2 regions of the Caldifermentibacillus hisashii genome follow, and region 2 is predicted to be linked to the other one. Evidence: a T-box and tRNA genes for the amino acid it is inferred to sense, from the RefSeq annotation. Region 2 holds a T-box; the other holds one or more tRNA genes.
The links. The T-box of region 2 lies ahead of thrS (threonine--tRNA ligase). A T-box ahead of a tRNA ligase gene usually reads a tRNA of that ligase, here a tRNA-Thr.
Positions count from the first base shown of each region.

Region 1: it encodes a tRNA-Thr, which carries the amino acid that the T-box ahead of thrS (threonine--tRNA ligase) is inferred to sense. The anticodon was not compared.

Region 1 covers NZ_CP155467.1:2,905,979-2,910,380, reverse strand. The annotation lists rRNA gene NSQ14_RS14195 (23S ribosomal RNA) at 1-2,125, shown strand, start outside; rRNA gene rrf (5S ribosomal RNA) at 2,505-2,620, shown strand; tRNA gene NSQ14_RS14185 (tRNA-Val) at 2,624-2,696, shown strand; tRNA gene NSQ14_RS14180 (tRNA-Thr) at 2,709-2,784, shown strand; tRNA gene NSQ14_RS14175 (tRNA-Lys) at 2,805-2,880, shown strand; tRNA gene NSQ14_RS14170 (tRNA-Leu) at 2,884-2,965, shown strand; tRNA gene NSQ14_RS14165 (tRNA-Gly) at 2,981-3,055, shown strand; tRNA gene NSQ14_RS14160 (tRNA-Leu) at 3,063-3,151, shown strand; tRNA gene NSQ14_RS14155 (tRNA-Arg) at 3,158-3,231, shown strand; tRNA gene NSQ14_RS14150 (tRNA-Pro) at 3,241-3,314, shown strand; tRNA gene NSQ14_RS14145 (tRNA-Ala) at 3,330-3,405, shown strand; tRNA gene NSQ14_RS14140 (tRNA-Met) at 3,431-3,504, shown strand; tRNA gene NSQ14_RS14135 (tRNA-Ile) at 3,667-3,743, shown strand; tRNA gene NSQ14_RS14130 (tRNA-Ser) at 3,753-3,845, shown strand; tRNA gene NSQ14_RS14125 (tRNA-Met) at 3,866-3,939, shown strand; tRNA gene NSQ14_RS14120 (tRNA-Asp) at 3,944-4,020, shown strand; tRNA gene NSQ14_RS14115 (tRNA-Phe) at 4,042-4,117, shown strand; tRNA gene NSQ14_RS14110 (tRNA-His) at 4,137-4,209, shown strand; tRNA gene NSQ14_RS14105 (tRNA-Gly) at 4,300-4,373, shown strand; tRNA gene NSQ14_RS14100 (tRNA-Ile) at 4,381-4,402, shown strand, end outside.
Region 2 covers NZ_CP155467.1:2,688,543-2,692,944, forward strand. The annotation lists gene thrS (threonine--tRNA ligase) at 247-2,181, opposite strand; T-box leader at 2,355-2,585, opposite strand; gene ytxC (sporulation protein YtxC) at 2,857-3,693, opposite strand; gene dnaI (primosomal protein DnaI) at 3,869-4,402, opposite strand, start outside.

The sequences.
Region 1 (4,402 bases), 220 kb from region 2:
TGTGGGTAGCGGAGAAATTCCAATCGAACTTGGAGATAGCTGGTTCTCTCCGAAATAGCTTTAGGGCTAGCCTCAAGATAAGAGTATTGGAGGTAGAGCACTGTTTGGACTAGGGGCTCTCATCGGGTTACCGAATTCAGATAAACTCCGAATGCCAAATACTTATGCTTGGGAGTCAGACTACGAGTGCTAAGATCCGTGGTCAAAAGGGAAACAGCCCAGACCGCCAGTTAAGGTCCCAAAGTATACGTTAAGTGGAAAAGGATGTGGAGTTGCATAGACAACCAGGATGTTGGCTTAGAAGCAGCCACCATTTAAAGAGTGCGTAATAGCTCACTGGTCGAGTGACTCTGCGCCGAAAATGTACCGGGGCTAAACGTATCACCGAAACTGCGGATAGACTCTGTTAGAGTCTATGGTAGGAGAGCGTTCTAAATGCGTAGAAGCTAGACCGAGAGGACTGGTGGAGCGTTTAGAAGTGAGAATGCCGGTATGAGTAGCGAAAGATGGGTGAGAATCCCATCCACCGAATGCCTAAGGTTTCCTGAGGAAGGCTCGTCCGCTCAGGGTTAGTCGGGACCTAAGCTGAGGCCGAAAGGCGTAGGCGATGGACAACAGGTTGATATTCCTGTACCACCTATGGATTCGTTTGAGTGATGGAGTGACGCAGGAGGATAGGGTAAGCGCGGCGCTGGTCGTCCGCGTCCAAGCAATAAGAGGGGTCGTGAGGCAAATCCTTATGACCATAACCTCAAGTTGTGATTGGCGAGGGAAATTTAAGTACCGAAGTTCCTGATTTCACACTGCCAAGAAAAGCTTCTAGCGAGAATCCGGGTGCCCGTACCGCAAACCGACACAGGTAGGCGAGGAGAGAATCCTAAGGTGAGCGAGAGAACTCTCGTTAAGGAACTCGGCAAAATGACCCCGTAACTTCGGGAGAAGGGGTGCTCTTGTGGGTGTAAGCCCGCGAGAGCCGCAGTGAATAGGCCCAGGCGACTGTTTAGCAAAAACACAGGTCTCTGCAAAGCCGAAAAGGCGAAGTATAGGGGCTGACGCCTGCCCGGTGCTGGAAGGTTAAGAGGAGAGGTTAGCTTGAAGCGAAGCTTCGAATTGAAGCCCCAGTAAACGGCGGCCGTAACTATAACGGTCCTAAGGTAGCGAAATTCCTTGTCGGGTAAGTTCCGACCCGCACGAAAGGCGTAACGATCTGGGCACTGTCTCAACGAGAGACTCGGTGAAATTATAGTACCTGTGAAGATGCAGGTTACCCGCGACAGGACGGAAAGACCCCGTGGAGCTTTACTGTAGCCTGATATTGAATTTTGGTATAGCTTGTACAGGATAGGTAGGAGCCGGAGAAGTGGGAGCGCCAGCTTCCATGGAGGCGACCTTGGGATACTACCCTGGCTGTATTGAAATTCTAACCCGCAAGCCTTAGCGGCTTGGGAGACAGTGTCAGGTGGGCAGTTTGACTGGGGCGGTCGCCTCCTAAAAGGTAACGGAGGCGCCCAAAGGTTCCCTCAGAATGGTTGGAAATCATTCGCAGAGTGTAAAGGCACAAGGGAGCTTGACTGCGAGACCTACAAGTCGAGCAGGGACGAAAGTCGGGCTTAGTGATCCGGTGGTTCCGCATGGAAGGGCCATCGCTCAACGGATAAAAGCTACCCCGGGGATAACAGGCTTATCTCCCCCAAGAGTCCACATCGACGGGGAGGTTTGGCACCTCGATGTCGGCTCATCGCATCCTGGGGCTGTAGTCGGTCCCAAGGGTTGGGCTGTTCGCCCATTAAAGCGGTACGCGAGCTGGGTTCAGAACGTCGTGAGACAGTTCGGTCCCTATCCGTCGTGGGCGCAGGAAATTTGAGAGGAGCTGTCCTTAGTACGAGAGGACCGGGATGGACGCACCGCTGGTGTACCAGTTGTCTTGCCAAAGGCATCGCTGGGTAGCTATGTGCGGAAGGGATAAGTGCTGAAAGCATCTAAGCATGAAGCCCCCCTCGAGATGAAATTTCCCATTCCTTTATGGAAGTAAGAACCCTTGAAGATGACAAGGTTGATAGGTCCGAGGTGGAAGCACGGTGACGTGTGGAGCTGACGGATACTAATCGTTCGAGGACTTAACCTATTAGAAATGCTGAGGCGACTCAAGTAAAATCACAGATTTTACTTTGCGAGGTAATGCTGACGAAGCATTCCTTATGCTCAGCGACGTACGCACTGGAGCACTCAGAAATGAGAGCAGAGTTACTTCTCTGAATTTGCATCGCACGAAGAAAATGCGAATGCATTTTCGAGGAAAAGGAAACACGGCGAAGTAATGAGCCGATGTTGACTTATCGTAGTGAGTGAGTGTGAAGTGGCGCTAGTCGCTAGGAGCCGAAGCAAGACAGATAAGAACGTTACTCGGAAAATTGCCTTACGTTATCTAGTTTTGAGAGAATGAAAAATTCTCTTGCAAAATGATAAAGAACATATTATAATACATATTGTTGTTTTACTTATGGTCTGGTAATAATGGCGAGAAGGTTACACCCGTTCCCATCCCGAACACGGAAGTTAAGCTTCTCAGCGCCGATGGTAGTGAAGGCTTTGCCTTTGCGAGAGTAGGACGTTGCCAGGCATTGGAGGTTTAGCTCAGCTGGGAGAGCACTTGCCTTACAAGCAAGGGGTCGGCGGTTCGATCCCGTCAACCTCCATTATAATATTATGCCGGCCTAGCTCAATTGGTAGAGCAACTGACTTGTAATCAGTAGGTTGGGGGTTCAAGTCCTCTGGCCGGCACCATATGGACAAGTTTTAGAAATGAGCCATTAGCTCAGTCGGTAGAGCATCTGACTTTTAATCAGAGGGTCGGAGGTTCGAATCCTCCATGGCTCACCATTTGCGGGTGTGGCGGAATTGGCAGACGCACCAGACTTAGGATCTGGCGCCGTAAGGCGTGGGGGTTCGACTCCCTTCACCCGCATGTCTATTAATTTATGCGGAAGTAGTTCAGTGGTAGAACACCACCTTGCCAAGGTGGGGGTCGCGGGTTCGAATCCCGTCTTCCGCTCCAGAATAACGCCGGGGTGGCGGAACTGGCAGACGCACAGGACTTAAAATCCTGCGGTAGGTGACTACCGTACCGGTTCGATTCCGGTCCTCGGCACCATTAAATGCGCCCGTAGCTCAATTGGATAGAGCGTCTGACTACGGATCAGAAGGTTATGGGTTCGACTCCTATCGGGCGCGTTTTTAATACGGGAAGTAGCTCAGCTTGGTAGAGCACATGGTTTGGGACCATGGGGTCGCAGGTTCGAATCCTGTCTTCCCGATAGCAAAAATATGATGGGGCCTTAGCTCAGCTGGGAGAGCGCCTGCTTTGCACGCAGGAGGTCAGCGGTTCGATCCCGCTAGGCTCCACCATTTATTATTTATAATAATTTAATATGGCGGCGTAGCTCAGCTGGCTAGAGCGTACGGTTCATACCCGTGAGGTCGGGGGTTCGATCCCCTCCGCCGCTATTATTTTATGTTTTAAAGTAAATAATAAAATTGACCTTTAGTTTTAGCTGGTTAGTGCAAAGCGTCTTTGACTAAATCTCTTATTATACCCATAAGTTTTTTGGTATGGGTACGAATAAATTTTAGTTATTGAAAATGGAAAATTTTTTAAAACGTATCAATGGACCTTTAGCTCAGCTGGTTAGAGCAGACGGCTCATAACCGTCCGGTCGTAGGTTCGAGTCCTACAAGGTCCACCATATTTGTTTGGAGGAATACCCAAGTCTGGCTGAAGGGATCGGTCTTGAAAACCGACAGGCGGGTTACACCGCGCGGGGGTTCGAATCCCTCTTCCTCCGCCATATATTAATAATTTTATTATCGCGGGGTGGAGCAGTCTGGTAGCTCGTCGGGCTCATAACCCGAAGGTCGTAGGTTCAAATCCTACCCCCGCAATATTGGTCCGGTAGTTCAGCTGGTTAGAATGCCTGCCTGTCACGCAGGAGGTCGCGGGTTCGAGTCCCGTCCGGACCGCCATACCATAACATTAACTATTATGGCTCGGTAGCTCAGTCGGTAGAGCAAAGGACTGAAAATCCTTGTGTCGGCGGTTCGATTCCGTCCCGAGCCACCACTTTGAGCCAACTATTATGGCGGCTATGGCGAAGTGGTTAACGCATCGGATTGTGGCTCCGACATTCGTGGGTTCGATTCCCACTAGTCGCCCTATCTTATATTTGTAGCTTTTCGGAATGGGTTGGTAGAGGAGGAGACATGACGGAAAGCTGTCCAGTCTCAACAATAAAATTAAATAATGCGGGTGTAGTTTAGTGGTAAAACCACAGCCTTCCAAGCTGTTGTCGTGGGTTCGATTCCCATCACCCGCTCCATATTTATGGGCCTGTAGCTCAGCTGGTTA
Region 2 (4,402 bases):
CAATTTCACTTTTTTAAATATAGCATAGATATCCTTCATTGTCAATGCTCGCTTTTATTAAGCAAACACAACAAAAAGTAGTATAACAAAAAAGAAAGAGAAAAACAACATTGTTTAGAAAAAAGTAGGGAATAAGAGCGAAATGTGGGAAATTGTTAAATAATTCACCAGACAAAATATGCGTTCGTTTGATAAAAACACCAACTCTCAAGGAGCTGGTGTCCAACAGTGTCCAACAATATGCGTCTATTTCCTTGCCTCTTGCTTAATTTGCGCTAAGAACGTATCAAATGCCATTGTTTCCGATTTTTGTTCTCCGTATTTTCGGACGTTGACGGCTTTTTCTTCCATTTCTTTATCCCCGACAACAAGCATGTATGGGATTTTTTGAACTTGTGCTTCACGAATTTTATAACCCATTTTTTCATTGCGGGCATCCAATTCAACACGTATACCGGCCTTTTTCAACTCTTCTTGAACGGTTTTTGCATAGTCAAAATGGATTTCAGGGGATACCGGAATCACTTGGACTTGAACCGGTGCCAGCCATGTTGGAAATGCCCCTTTGTATTCTTCAAGTAAATAAGCGACAAACCGTTCCATCGTTGAAACAACACCACGATGGATAACGACCGGACGATGCGGTTTCCCGTCTTCTCCGACATAAGTTAAATCAAAGCGTTCCGGTAATAAAAAGTCTAATTGGATGGTTGACAAAGTTTCTTCTTTCCCAATCGCCGTTTTCACTTGGACATCAAGTTTCGGACCATAGAATGCTGCTTCACCTTCTGCCTCGAAATAATCAAGACCTAGATCATCCATTGCTGATTTCAACATGCTCTGTGCTTTTTCCCACATTTCATCATCATCAAAATACTTTTTCGTATCTTCCGGATCACGGTAGGATAAACGGAAAGAGAAGTCGGTAATATTGAAGTCTTTATATACTTCCATAATCAACGTAACAACCCGTTTGAACTCGTCCTTAATTTGGTCCGGACGAACGAAAATATGGGCATCATTTAATGTCATACCGCGAACCCGTTGCAGTCCGGATAATGCCCCGCTCATTTCAAAACGATGCATCGTCCCAAGTTCGGCAATCCGAATTGGTAGTTCTCGATAGGAATGCTTGCTGTTTTTATAAATCATCATATGGTGCGGGCAGTTCATCGGCCGGAGTACTAATTCTTCACCGTCACCCATATCCATAGGCGGGTACATATCATCATGATAATGATCCCAGTGACCACTTGTTTTATATAAATCGACATTGGCAAGAACCGGTGTATACACATGGTCGTAGCCAAGACTGATTTCTTTATCAACAATATACCGTTCAATTGTACGGCGAACCGTTGCCCCTTTAGGCAACCATAATGGCAGCCCTTGGCCAACGAGTTGATTGATGGCAAAAATACCTAATTCTTTTCCAAGTTTCCGGTGATCGCGTTCTTTTGCTTCTTCCAACATTTTCAAGTGGGCATCCAATTCCGCTTTGGTAAAAAAGGCAGTTCCGTAAATCCGTTGCAACATTTTATTGTCGCTGTCCCCACGCCAATAGGCACCGGCAATGCTAAGCAACTTGAATTCCTTAATTTTTCCTGTCGACGGAACATGAACACCACGGCAAAGATCGAAAAATTCACCTTGTTCATAGATAGTTACTGTTTCATTTTCAGGAATGGCCTCAATGAGTTCCAACTTATATTCATCGCCAATTTCTTTATACATTTGAATCGCTTCTTCCCGGCTGACAACTTTCCGGACAATTTCAAGATTTTCATTGACGATTTTTTTCATTTCTTTTTCAATTTTAGGAAGGTCTTCCGGGGTGATGGATTCCTCTAAATCAATATCATAGTAAAAGCCGTTTTCAATGACCGGGCCAACACCAAGCTTGACGTTCTTATATAACCGTTTAATTGCTTGAGCCATCAAGTGTGCCGTACTATGGCGCAAAATTTCCAGACTTTCCGGATCCTTATCAGTTAAAATTTGGATTTCGCCGCTTTCCTCAATCGGTGTACGCAAATCGATTAATGATCCGTTTAATTTTCCCGCATAGGCTTTTTTCTTCAATCCCGGACTAATCGATGCAGCAATTTCCTCCATTGTTACACCTTTTGAAAACTCCTTCACTGCTCCATCCGGAAATGTAATTTGAATCCTTTCTGACATGATTACTGCCTCCTCAAGTATTTGAAATTTTACCTGGTTTAGATGAGGAACGACTTGGGACTCCTTTGTCGATCACTCACTTCTAAAGAAAGGTGTATTTCCAACTATGTCGAATGAGTATCCCAGCTGGAAATTATACTTTTTTAATGAAAAATAAAAAACCCGCCCCTAAAAGTAGGGACGAGTTTTAAATACCCGTGGTTCCACCCTGATTCTCGCAAAGTTTAAAAAACCATTGCGACTCAAGAAGCCGATAACGGTCGGTTCCGTCAACCATTACTTGAAAATCTTTCACAGTTGAAGTTTAAAGGGGGTAAGTCCATTATTCGTGTTAGGAAGTTTCCACCGTCCTTCCCTCTCTATAAACCGTAACAACAGACCCTTGTCCTTTGCATCACTTTTTTCTATCCATTTAATTATTGTTTAAAAAGAAACTGAGATGTGCTCCCAACGTCAATTTTTTCTCAGTAAAATTGCTTTATAACAAGTCGACTCAGTCAACGTTTTGAGAAAAATAACTCTTAACTAGTATGTAGGTATTATAAGTTTTTTAAACTAAAAATGCAAGTAGTCATTTTTCTTTATAGTCCCCCAAATGGCGTCAGTCTACCCCAGAGTGAATGGAAATGATTTTTTTCGTGGTAAAGTATATATCCGCTTAATAAATGCACGTGATCATTTTTCTCTTTGGTCATAAGAAAAATCCTGCAAAGATAAAATAATTAATTTTTCTTCAAAAATGTTTTTTAGCGTTTGAATAATCCCGTTTTCCGGCTGTTCCGTATATAAATAGATGATTTCAGGAGCAATTGAAATTAGCGGAGCAATGGTGACTGAATCAACATAAACGGGATGATCTGACAATAATTTTCGATCTATTCGTTTATCTAAATCCGAACGTTTGATTTTGTTTTTATGTTCATCATAAAATTGAAATCCGTCCTCATTCACCAAATAGATACATTTCATTTGTGCTGACCGCTCAGCCAAAAAATTACGCAAATAGAAAATAAAGGACTGATAATCCTGTTCCATTTTGTACTCGTCAATGGCAATTTCGAGATAAGATGAAAGTTTTTCAATATAAAAGCGAAGTCGGAAAGTTATCAAGGCATCGATGGACAGGATGTGGCTTGAACGAATCACTTCCAGTAAAGCTTGATCAAGCTGTTCCTCTAAAGAAGCATGATCGATCTCGAATGGCAGATCTTTTCTTTTTCCTTCCATGATCGAGTAGACCATTTCAATAATTTGAATTTGTTCATCCGTATCGGTATAGAAAAAATCATTTTCAAGTATTTCCTGACACCACTCCATCCGTTTTTTTTCCATAATAAATTTTTTTAAGTGTTTATATATGTCAGTTAAAAAATCTCCTTTCTTCATACCCGGAAAAATGAAATCCAGTTGTAAGGATTTCCTTTCAATTTGGATATGTTCCGATTTGTTTTTTAAAAATGATTGATAAAAAAAATTTAAATCCTCTTTATTATTAAATTGAATTGAAAACATCTCCGTCCCCCCTGTGAGGCATTCCTGTTTCATATATATGGGGAGCTTGGTTACTTTAGAACTGAACCTCGCTACATGAATTAGCGAGGTTCCTGTTGTACCTTTACGTATAAGTTTTTTTAGATGTTTCGAGTATCCTTATTAATTATTTTTTGTAAGGTGTTAAAGGTCTCGTCTACTTTCTTTTATTCGGTCCATCAATGGGAACCGGCTCGGCCAAAAATTTGATCCGTTCAATGATCCTTGCAGCTTTAAGTTTTTCCTCTTCCCCGCGTTGTGAGTAGGTTAAATGATGTTCTAACTCATTTAAATTAAAGTTTGAAGTAAAAAAAGTCGGCAACCTTTCCAACATACGGAATTGTAATATCGGTCCGAGAACTTCATCCCTTACCCAGCTCGAAACTGCTTCAGCTCCGATATCGTCGAACATAAGAACCGGCGCTTTTTTCAGCATGTCTATTTTTTCATTTAATGTATGGTCACTAATTGCCTGCTTCATCTCTCGAATTAGTTCAGGAACATAAACAATAATAGATGAAATTCCTATTCCGGCTAATTCGTGCGCTACAGCTCCGAGTAAATAGGTTTTCCCCGTTCCAAAAGGCCCATAAAAATAAAAGCCTCTTTGGAAATGTTCACTTCCATAATTAGAGATAAATTGTTCCACCTTATCAACTGCTTGCATACGATTGTCCGTATCGAGAATGAC